One region of the Streptomyces sp. CNZ287 genome, then DNA from elsewhere that is predicted to be linked to it. Evidence: riboswitches for the same ligand, from Rfam matches in the RefSeq annotation. Region 1 holds a riboswitch; the other holds the start of a gene.
The links. A riboswitch is a leader RNA that binds a small molecule or an ion and turns the genes downstream of it on or off. The one in region 1 is predicted to bind cyclic di-AMP.

Region 1 (4,954 bases):
AGTCGTCCCAATGCCACCGGCGGTGAGCGGCGGGTCCGCTGGGTGCTGCGGTGGCTGCCGGCCGTGCTGATCGTCGTGGGAGCGGTGTTCTTCTGGTTCACGCCGGAGGGGCTGAGATCGTTGCCGGTCTTCGAGACCACCCCGCTGGTCGCCGCTGCGCTGCTCACTCTGCGCGGCACCGTCGCCGTCGCCGTCGCCGCCCTGGTGGTGAACGTCGTGCTCGAAATCCTCCACGGCACCGCCACGAGGACCCACGCACTCACCCATATGGTGTCGCAGGCCGTGCTCGGTGCCCTGGCGGTCGGCATCAACGTCCTCATCCAGCGCAACTACCGCCGGCTGACCTCCGCCCGCCATGTCGCCGTCGCCGCGCAGCGTGCCGTGCTGCCGAATCCGCCGGACGGCTTCGGCACGCTGCGGGTCGCGGCCCGCTACCAGGCCGCGGACGCCGACGCCCGGATCGGCGGCGACCTCTACGCCGTGCAGGAGGGCCCGTACGGCGTGCGCTGCATCGTCGGCGACGTACGCGGCAAGGGGCTGGAGGCGGTGGAGTCCGTGGCGGTCGTCATCGGCGCCTTCCGGGAGGCGGCCGAGGAGGAGGCGGGGCTCGCGGGAGTCGCGCGGCGGCTGGAACGCGCGCTGCAGCGCCAGGAGACGGGGCGCAGCGGCCTCGACCGGGTGGAGGGGTTCACGACCGCGGTGCTGGCGGAGGTCGACCGCGAGGGCGGCGCGCTGCGGCTGCTCAACCGCGGCCATCCGGCGCCGCTGCTGCTCGGGCCGGACGGCGCGGCGCGCACGCTGCACCCGCACGAGCACGCGCTGCCGCTGGGCATGGGCGACCTGGGTACGTGGCCGGACGAGCTGATGGAGGAGGAGTTCCCGCCGGGCGCGGCGCTCGTTCTCTTCACGGACGGCGTGACCGAGGCGCGGAACAAGGCGGGCGTCTTCTACGATCCGCTGACCCGGCTGGACGGCCGGCTGTTCGACGGGCCGCACGAACTGCTGGACACCCTCCTGGACGACGTGACCCGTTATACGGGCGGAAGGATCGCGGACGACATGGCGCTGTTCGCCCTCGCCCGCTCCCGTACACCGTTCGCGGAGCCGCCGGACTCGCCCCCGGCCGCACACGCTCCGTAGCGGAACAGCGCCCCTCCGCATAACAACTGATGCACGATCAGCTAACGACCGGACCTCACTGCGCGTAATCAGGGCGTCAACTTGTCCGTTTCCGCTGGTGCATGCCCGGATCGTCCGCGGTGAAGCACAACTGAATAACGGGAACGACTTGGAATCGAACGCCGTCGTCCGCTAGCGTGCGGTAACGCAGCGCGGTCGTCACTGCCGTCGCAAGAGGCGGCACCGTGCGCCGTCGCCGAATCCCGCACGAGTCACAACTGCAGCAACGGCAACACCTAGGGAACCGGGGAACCACCACCTTGGGGTGAATCGGGCCAACTTCCGCGAGGAAGCGGCCCGTAGGAGACCTTCCTGCTCCGAACCCGTCAGCTAACCCGGTAGGCGAGAAGGAAGGAAAGGAGTACGCCTTCGTGGCGTCCTACAGGTCTGGGCCTGGCTACGGCCATGGCTATGACGATTACGGCTACGACGGCTATGCGCCCGGCGGCCACGCCCCCGAGGGGTATGCGCCCACCGGTCACGCCGCCGAAGAGCCGGTCGACGAAGTCCTCCCCGAGGACGACCTTCCCTCCCGCGGCCGTCGGCGCCTTCCCCGGCAGCGCGGCGGCAGCATGGCGCGCAGCGGCGCCGTACTCGGCGTGGGTGTCTTCGCCGCCGTCGGCGCGGGCAGTATGGCCACGGCGCAGGAGAAGCCGCCGGTCGCGATATCCATGCCCGACCAGGTCGACACCGTGGCGAACCGGATAGGCGCCCAACTCCCCGACGCGGAGAGCCTGCCGGGCGTCGGCGACCTGATGCCGAGCGAGGAGGAGCCCGCTTCCGACTCGGTCGTCACCACGGCTCCGCTCACCCAGGTCAGCTACGCGAGCGACACCGACACCGCGAACCAGCCCGCCGACTCCGGCGAGGCGCTGCGGGCCCGCATCCTGGAGCAGGCCGAGCAGCAGCAGGCGGAGGCCGACGCCTCCGCCCGCGCGGCGGCCGAGGCCGAGGCCGCCAAGCAGGCGGCCGAGGAGGCCGCCGAGGCGAAGGCGGCGGAAGAGGAGCGCCAGCGCCGCCTGGAGGAGGAGCGCCGCCGCAAGGCGGAAGAGGAAGCCCGCCGCAAGGCGGAGGCGGAGCGCCTCGCGAAGCTCGCCGCCAGCTACGTCGCCCCGGTCGCGAACTACACGCTCACCTCGACGTTCGGCGAGTCCGGCGACATGTGGGCCGCGGGCCACACGGGCCAGGACTTCGCCGCCTCCACCGGCACCCCGGTCAAGGCGGTGCACGGCGGCACGATCACCGAGGCCGGCTGGGCCGGCTCGTACGGCTACCGCATCGTCCTCACGCTCGAGGACGGCACCGAAGTCTGGTACTGCCATCTGTCCTCCATCATCCAGTCCTCCGGCGAGGTGACGACCGCCGACGTCATCGGGCGCGTGGGCGCCACGGGCAACGTCACCGGCCCGCACCTGCACCTTGAGGTACGACCCGGCGGCGGGGACGCAGTGGACCCCCTCGCCTGGCTGCGCAACAACGGCGCCCCGGTCTGATCCACCCGGCGGGCCCAGCGCCCCGGCCCTCACGGCCGGGACGGCCACCCGCCGCACGGACCGCAAGCCCCCATAACCCCTCTCCCACGTCTCCGGCGTGCCCGAACGCAACTTCCCCCGTGGCGTCCGAGCACGCACCGAGACCGCCGGCGGCCCTGGTGGCCGACCCCCCGACACCAGGGCCGTCGGCACTTTCCCGGGACCTACTCCCCGGGCCCGCAGAGGCAGAACGGATGCCCGGCGGGGTCGGCGAACACCGGGCAACTGCCCCCCGCCTCGGAGAGCCGCGTGGCCCCGAGCCGCAGCGCCAGCTCGCCGGCGGCGGTGGAGTCGTCGACGCCGAAGCAAATGTGCATCTGCTGGGGGTAGGTGCGGTCGAGATCGGGCCAGAGCGGCGGCCGGTAGCCTTCGACTTCCTCGAATGCCAGCCGTGGAAAGCTGTCTTCGTCCTTGGCGATCACCATCCAGTCCTCGCGGATGACCCGCATGCCGAGCAACTGCGTGTAGAAGTCGGCGAGCTGACGGGCGTCGGCGCAGTCGAGCACGATGTTCCTGACGCAGGCGTCCATGGCGGCAGCCTGCCACGCACGGCGGACATCGCGGGCAGACCAGCGGCGGCGATTCAGGCAGCCGCGGTGGCAGAGGCAGTGACCTCGGCAGCGGCGCTGGAGGCCCCGGCACTCGCTGCCGCACGGGCGGCAGCATCGGCAGGGTGGGATCCCCCGGCGGCGATCTCACCCAGGGCGGCGCGGATGGCGTGGAGCATCCGCTGGGGCCGCTCGAAGGCATCGGCCGCGGTGAACCGGAGCATGCGCCGGACCTCGGGACAGCGCCCCAGGTCGTTGAAGCGCTCGACGTCGGCCCGATGGGCGGCCCGGCCGCCGTGGAAGCCGTAGCCCTCGATCTCGACGACGAGCCCCGCCACCGGAAAGAAGAAGTCCACCCGTATCCGCCGCCCGTTGGGCGCGGTGAACGGCACTTGGCTGAGCGGCCGCAGCCCGGCGTCGTACATCCGCAACCGCGCGACGGTTTCGGCGGGCGAGCCGGAGCGAGGATCGACGAGCGCCAGCCGCTGCCGCGCCTGGACCACACCCCGCCGCTGCCCGATGCCGGCAAGGGCCTCGGAGACCGCATGCAGATCGGTCACCTGCTCGCGCCACCGCCGCGGCCACCCTCCGCCGGGCGCCAGGGGCCGCCGGGTCAGGGCGGACTCCACGGCCACGAGCGCGGCGTCCCGCTCGGCCGTACGCAGCAGGTCGACGAGGGTCCGCGACGCGTCGGTCACGCGCAGCCCGGCGACGCTGACGATCTCGTCGTCACTCAGGGCGGTCCGATGCAGCAGGCACCCCTCGGGCGCCCGCCCCCGCGACCGCACGTGGGTGAACTCGGGCCGCACGGCGAGGACTTCGACCCCGAGGAGATGAGCCGCGGCACTGTGGCTGACGACCAGCTCCGGCCGCCCGGCCTGCGCCACCCGCAACCGCAACCGCAGATCAGGAACCCGCCCCGGCTCCACCCACACCCCGGCCCGAACCTTCCGCCACCCCTCTTTCCGCAACCGCCGCACCAACACCCCGGACGACCACCCGGCCGCCAACGCCTCGGCACAAACCAACACCCCACCATTCGCCGCCGCCAACGCACCCAGCGACCCAAGTTCCCCCGTCATGCCCCCACCCTCTCCCGGATCCCCACCCTCCGCTTCCCCCTGTGGATAACTCCCGGACCATGGACCTTCGGGCAAGGTCAGAAGCGCTCGGCGAACTCTCCGGCCCGAACGCCCGCAACGAAGGCCCGCCACCCCGCGGCAGAGAACGCGAGGGCAGGTCCATCGGGATCCTTGCTGTCCCGCACGGGAACAACGCCCGAGGCGGCAACGACCGGCGCCCACTCGACACACCCGCCGCCATCACCGTTGCTGTAGCTGGACTTGACCCAGTGGATCGTGCTCATGTCGAGAACGTCTCCTTTATCGACTGGATGAGCTCCGCAGAATCCTTGGGCGACAACGCGTACGCCCTGAGCAGATCGTAGGCGCGCCGACGCGCGTCGACCAGTTCCGGATCCTCCAGCAGTTGACCTGTCCCGATGCTCTCTTCATAGGCGACAAAGGTCCCGCGTTCCAGCGTGAACAGTGCTAACGAGCCACCCAGCAAGGCGTGTTCTCCGTGCACAAACGGAAGCACCTGCACCACCGTTGTCTCCGTGTGCGTCAACTTGTGCAGCCGGTCGAGTTGCTCGCCCATCACACCAGGTCCTCCAACCGGACGACGCAGCACTGC
Region 2 (4,954 bases), on a different contig from region 1:
CCGCCGGAGACCAGGACGGCATCGGTCTCCGGCGCCGGCCGGCCGCCGGACCCGATCACCTCGGGCGTGAAGCCCGCGGTGGCGAGGGCGGCGACCGCCTGCGCCGCCATCGGCGTCTTCCAGCCCGTCATGCCGTGGTCGCCGGTGACCACCCAGGTCGTCCGGCCGTAGAGGCCGAGGTCCTTGACCGTCCGGATCAGCCGCCCGATCCCGGCGTCGGTCTCGCGCAGGGTGTCGAGCATCCGGGGGTCGTCGGGCCCGAACGCGTGCCCGTCGCCGTCGAGGTCGCTGGAGTAGACCGCCAGGAAGTCCGGTCGCCGGGTGAGGGTCACCGCGGTGCCGCCGCTGTCGACGGGCCGCCCGGTGAGCATCGCGACCGCGTCGTCGACGCGCGCGCCGATGCGCCCGCCGGGCTGGGTGTAGAGGCCGTCGGGATCGCCGTACGAGGTGCCCTTGTCCTGGAGGATGAACCACTGCGCGGACCCGATCCGGATGCCCTGCGGCCGCCACGCCTGGGCGAGGCCCTCGACCGCGCTGTCGCGGCTCTGGCCGCGGGCGACGCCGGCCGCCTCGTCGTAGTAGTAGGCGGCGTTGCGGGTGCGGTCCGGGTGGGCGCCGCAGGAGACGGCCGTCCACGACTGGTTGGTGATGCTGGCCATCACGCCGGTGCTGGTGGTCAGCGAGCCGGCCCGTACCAGCGACGTCAGGTGGGGCATCGGCGCACGGCCGTCGAGGTAGTCGATGCCGAAGCCGTCGAGGGCGACGAAGATCAGCAGGCCGCGCGTGCGGGCGGCGTGCGCGGGCACGGCGGCGAGCGGCGACGCGAGCGCGCCGGCCACGGCGCCGGCGAGGACACCGCGTCGGGAGAGAGAGGTGGCGGACATGGGGCGACCGTAGAAGCGAAACGCTCCCGGCCGGCGAGCACGGGGTGAACGGGCCGCGAATTCCCGCGTCCGTGCCGTCCGGACGCGCCGCGGGCCTCACCGCCGGAGCGGAGGGCGCCGGTGGGGACACCGGCGCTCTCCGGTGGGTCAGTACGGCCCGTAGACGTTGTCGATCGAGCCGTACCTGTCGGCCGCGTAGTTGCACGCGGCGGTGATGTTGGCGACCGGGTCGAAGCTGTCGGTCGAGGTGCCGGGTACGTGGTAGGCATCGAAGGTGGGAGCGATGACCTGGAGCAGGCCCTTGGAGGGCGTGCCGTTCACGGCGTTGATATCCCAGTTGTTGATGGCCTGCGGGTCGCCAGCGGACTCCCGCATGATGTTGCGGTAAATGCCGTCGTAGGTTCCCGGGATGCCGTGCTCGGCCATGATGTCGAGCGACTCCCGGATCCAGCCGTCGAGGTTGTCCGGGTAGCTCGTGACGGACGCGCTCGTGGTCTTCAGGCCGGACTCGGATTCCTTCGGCTCGCTCGTGTCGGCCTTGGCGCCGAGGGAGAGTTCAAGGCCGGGGAGGATGAAGTGCGGGTTGTCGCCGACGGCCTCGCGGTTGTCCTTGTACAGCTTCTTCCAGCCGCCGCGTACGCCTTCCTTGTCGGCGATCTTCGCCAGGGAATCTCCGGCGACCACGGCATAGGTGGCCGCTGCCGCGCCGGTGGTCGCCGCGGCGGGGGCCTCGGCGCGTACGCCGGTCTGGGGGGCGGAAGCGGGGACGGAGCCGGCGGCGGATGCCGAGGACGCGCCGATCAGCGGGGCGGCGATCGCGACGCCGCTGACGCCGGCGAAAGTGATGCCGCGGCCGATCAGACGCAGCTTGGGACGGCGGTGCTTACCTCTTGCGGGCATGGGTCTTTCTCCTCCTGCGCCTGCGAGGTGAGCTGTCGGGTTCGGGCTGGAGATGCCCGGCCGCACCGCGGTGCGACTTCACCCCAAGCCGTTCCGGAATCCGGGCCGGCGACTTACCTATGGGTCCCCCGCTCCTGCCGTGTGTCATTAGGGAACGGTTTCCGGATGGCGGCAGGATTCGGCGTCCACCCGGCTGGCGGAGACTTAAGCATGTCTTTCCGGTCCGGACAAGCTGCGGAACTCGTCCGGCCAATACGGGACCGGCTCACGGGCCGGATGGGCGCCGCCGCGGAAAGCGGAGAGGGCCGCAACTCGCTTTCGGAACACGGAAACTGTGAATTCCCCCCGCCGGTGCCCGCGGCCGAACGTGATTCGCGTCACCGGACGGAGGGGGCCAGTCGGTCAGAGGCGGGGGGGGGGGGGGCGATCGGGGGCGAATCCTTCAAATAGTACGTATCGCCCGTCGGGGAATATCCGACAAGTCCGTTTGTTCTTGGCCGTCCGGTGACGCGTATGAGCGGCGGGAATTCACGAATTCATCGCGGAGAACCCGTTCGCCCGTGAGGGCGAAGGGGCGTCAACTGCCCAAGGGGAAAGGACGTTTTCCGGATCGCCGCCGGATTGCGGGCGGAAAAGGGGGAGTTGGCGGCGCCGCCGGAAAGGCACTCGCCAACTCCCTCAGCACTCCACCACGTTGACCGCGAGGCCGCCGCGGGCCGTCTCCTTGTACTTGACCTTCATGTCCGCACCCGTCTCCTTCATCGTCTTGATGGCCTTGTCGAGGGAGACGAAGTGCTGGCCGTCGCCGCGCAGTGCCATGCGGGCCGCCGTGATGGCCTTGACCGCCGCCATGCCGTTGCGTTCGATGCACGGGATCTGGACCAGGCCGCCGATCGGGTCGCAGGTCAGGCCCAGGTTGTGCTCGATGCCGATCTCGGCGGCGTTCTCGACCTGTTCCGGGGTGCCGCCGAGGATCTCGGCGAGGCCGCCCGCGGCCATGGAGCAGGCGGAGCCCACCTCCCCCTGGCAGCCGACCTCCGCGCCGGAGATGGAGGCGTTCTCCTTGAAGAGCATGCCGATCGCGCCGGCCGCGAGGAGGAAGCGGACCGCGGTGTCTTCCTCCCCGGCGCGGCTGTCCCTGCCCGGTACGAAGTCCGCCGCGTAGTGGAGGACCGCGGGGATGATGCCCGCCGCGCCGTTGGTGGGGGCGGTGACGACGCGGCCGCCGGCGGCGTTCTCCTCGTTGACCGCCATCGCGTAGAGGGTGACCCACTCCATCGCGTGCGCCGCCGGGTCCCCCGCCGCGCGGAGCTGGCGGGCCTCGCCGGCGGCGCGGCGGCGGACCTTCAGGCCGCCGGGGAGGATGCCCTCCCGGCTGGTCCCGCGGGCGACGCAGTCGCGCATGACCCGCCAGATCTCCAGCAGCCCGGCGCGGATCTCCGCCTCGGTGCGCCAGGCGCGCTCGTTCTCCAGCATCAGCGAGGAGAGCGACAGGCCGGTCTCGCGGGTGCGGCGCAGCATCTCGTCCGCGGTACGGAACGGGTGCTTCAGCACGGTGTCGTCGAGCTTGATCCGGTCCTCGCCGACCGCCTCCTCGTCGACGACGAAGCCGCCGCCCACCGAGTAGTAGGTCTTCGCCAGCAGCGTCCCGCCGTCCGCGTCGTACGCGGCCAGCGTCATGCCGTTCGCGTGGTACGGCAGCGAGCGGCGCCGGTGCAGGACGAGGTCGGCGGAGGCGTCGAAGGGGATCTCGTGGTCGCGCCCTATCTCGGCGCCCAGCAGGTGCAGCCGCCCGGTGGCGCGGATGCGCTCCACCTCGCCCTCGGCCCACTCGATGTCGACGGTGCGCGGCGAGTGGCCCTCCAGGCCGAGGAGCACGGCCTTGGGGGTGCCGTGGCCGTGGCCGGTGGCGCCCAGGGAGCCGAAGAGTTCGGCGCGTACGGCGGCGGTGTGGGCCAGCAGGCCCTCGTTCTTCAGCCGGCGCGCGAACATCCGGGAGGCCCGCATCGGGCCGACCGTGTGCGAGCTCGACGGGCCGATGCCGATCGAGAAGAGGTCGAAGACGGAGATGGCCACTCGGGACTCCCTTGTCCTTGCGTGGGGCGTGCGCGTGCGTGGTGCGGGTGGTGACGGGTTGCGCGTACGGCCCCGGGCCCGGCCGCCCGCCGCGTCGAAGCGGCGGGCCGCCGGGCCGTACGGGCTACAGGCCGGGGTACAGCGGGTGCTTCTGCGCCAGGGCCGTGACCCGGGCGGCGAGTGCGGCCGTCTTCGGATCGTCGGAACCCCAGCGGGTGAGGGGTGCTTTGAGGGCTTCCGCGATGACGTCGGCGACCTCCTCGAAGTCCGCGGCGGTGAAGCCGCGGGTGGCCAGCGCGGGCGAGCCGATGCGCAGGCCGGAGGTGATCATGGGCGGGCGGGGGTCGTCCGGGACCGCGTTGCGGTTGACGGTGATGCCGATCTCGTGGAGCCGGTCCTCGGCCTGCTGGCCGTCCAGCTCGGACGCGCGCAGGTCGACCAGGACCAGGTGGACGTCCGTACCGCCGGAGAGCACCGAGACGCCGGCCGCGCGGGCGTCGTCCCGCAGCAGCCGCTCGGCCAGGATCCGGGCGCCGTCCAGCGTGCGCCGCTGCCGCTCGCGGAACTCCTCGGACGCGGCGATCTTGAAGGACACCGCCTTGGCCGCGATCACGTGCTCCAGCGGGCCGCCCTGCTGGCCGGGGAAGACCGCCGAGTTGATCTTCTTGGCGAGGGCCTGGCGGGAGAGGACGACCCCGCCGCGCGGGCCGCCGAGGGTCTTGTGCGTCGTGGTGGTGACGATGTCCGCGTACGGCACGGGGTTGGGGTGCAGGCCCGCGGCCACGAGACCGGCGAAGTGCGCCATGTCGACCATCAGCAGCGCGTCGACCTCGTCGGCGATCCGGCGGAAGCCGGCGAAGTCGAGCTGCCGCGGGTACGCCGACCAGCCGGCGATGATCAGCTTCGGCCGCCGCTCCTTGGCCAGCCGCTCGACCTCGGCCATGTCGACCTGGCCGGTCTCGGCGTCGACGTGGTAGGCGGCGACGTCGTACAGCTTGCCGGAGAAATTGATCTTCATGCCGTGGGTCAGGTGCCCGCCGTGGGCCAGGTCCAGGCCCAGGATCGTGTCGCCCGGCTTGAGCACCGCGAACATC

Region 2: linked by a shared signal. The riboswitch ahead of FB457_RS31335 (transglycosylase SLT domain-containing protein) and the one ahead of FB457_RS18890 (peptidoglycan DD-metalloendopeptidase family protein) in region 1 are both predicted to bind cyclic di-AMP.

The regions. Positions count from the first base shown of each region.
Region 1 is NZ_VISV01000010.1:18,634-23,587, reverse strand. Features, by position in the region: gene FB457_RS18895 (PP2C family protein-serine/threonine phosphatase) at 1-1,140, shown strand, start outside; cyclic di-AMP (ydaO/yuaA leader) riboswitch at 1,397-1,539, shown strand; gene FB457_RS18890 (peptidoglycan DD-metalloendopeptidase family protein) at 1,551-2,672, shown strand; gene FB457_RS18885 (VOC family protein) at 2,876-3,241, opposite strand; gene FB457_RS18880 (PDDEXK family nuclease) at 3,295-4,194, opposite strand; gene FB457_RS18875 (DUF397 domain-containing protein) at 4,419-4,625, opposite strand; gene FB457_RS18870 (helix-turn-helix domain-containing protein) at 4,622-4,954, opposite strand, start outside.
Region 2 is NZ_VISV01000024.1:37,372-42,325, forward strand. Features, by position in the region: gene FB457_RS31330 (alkaline phosphatase family protein) at 1-884, opposite strand, end outside; gene FB457_RS31335 (transglycosylase SLT domain-containing protein) at 1,032-1,784, opposite strand; cyclic di-AMP (ydaO/yuaA leader) riboswitch at 1,788-1,948, opposite strand; gene FB457_RS31340 (L-serine ammonia-lyase) at 2,463-3,860, opposite strand; gene FB457_RS31345 (serine hydroxymethyltransferase) at 3,985-4,954, opposite strand, start outside.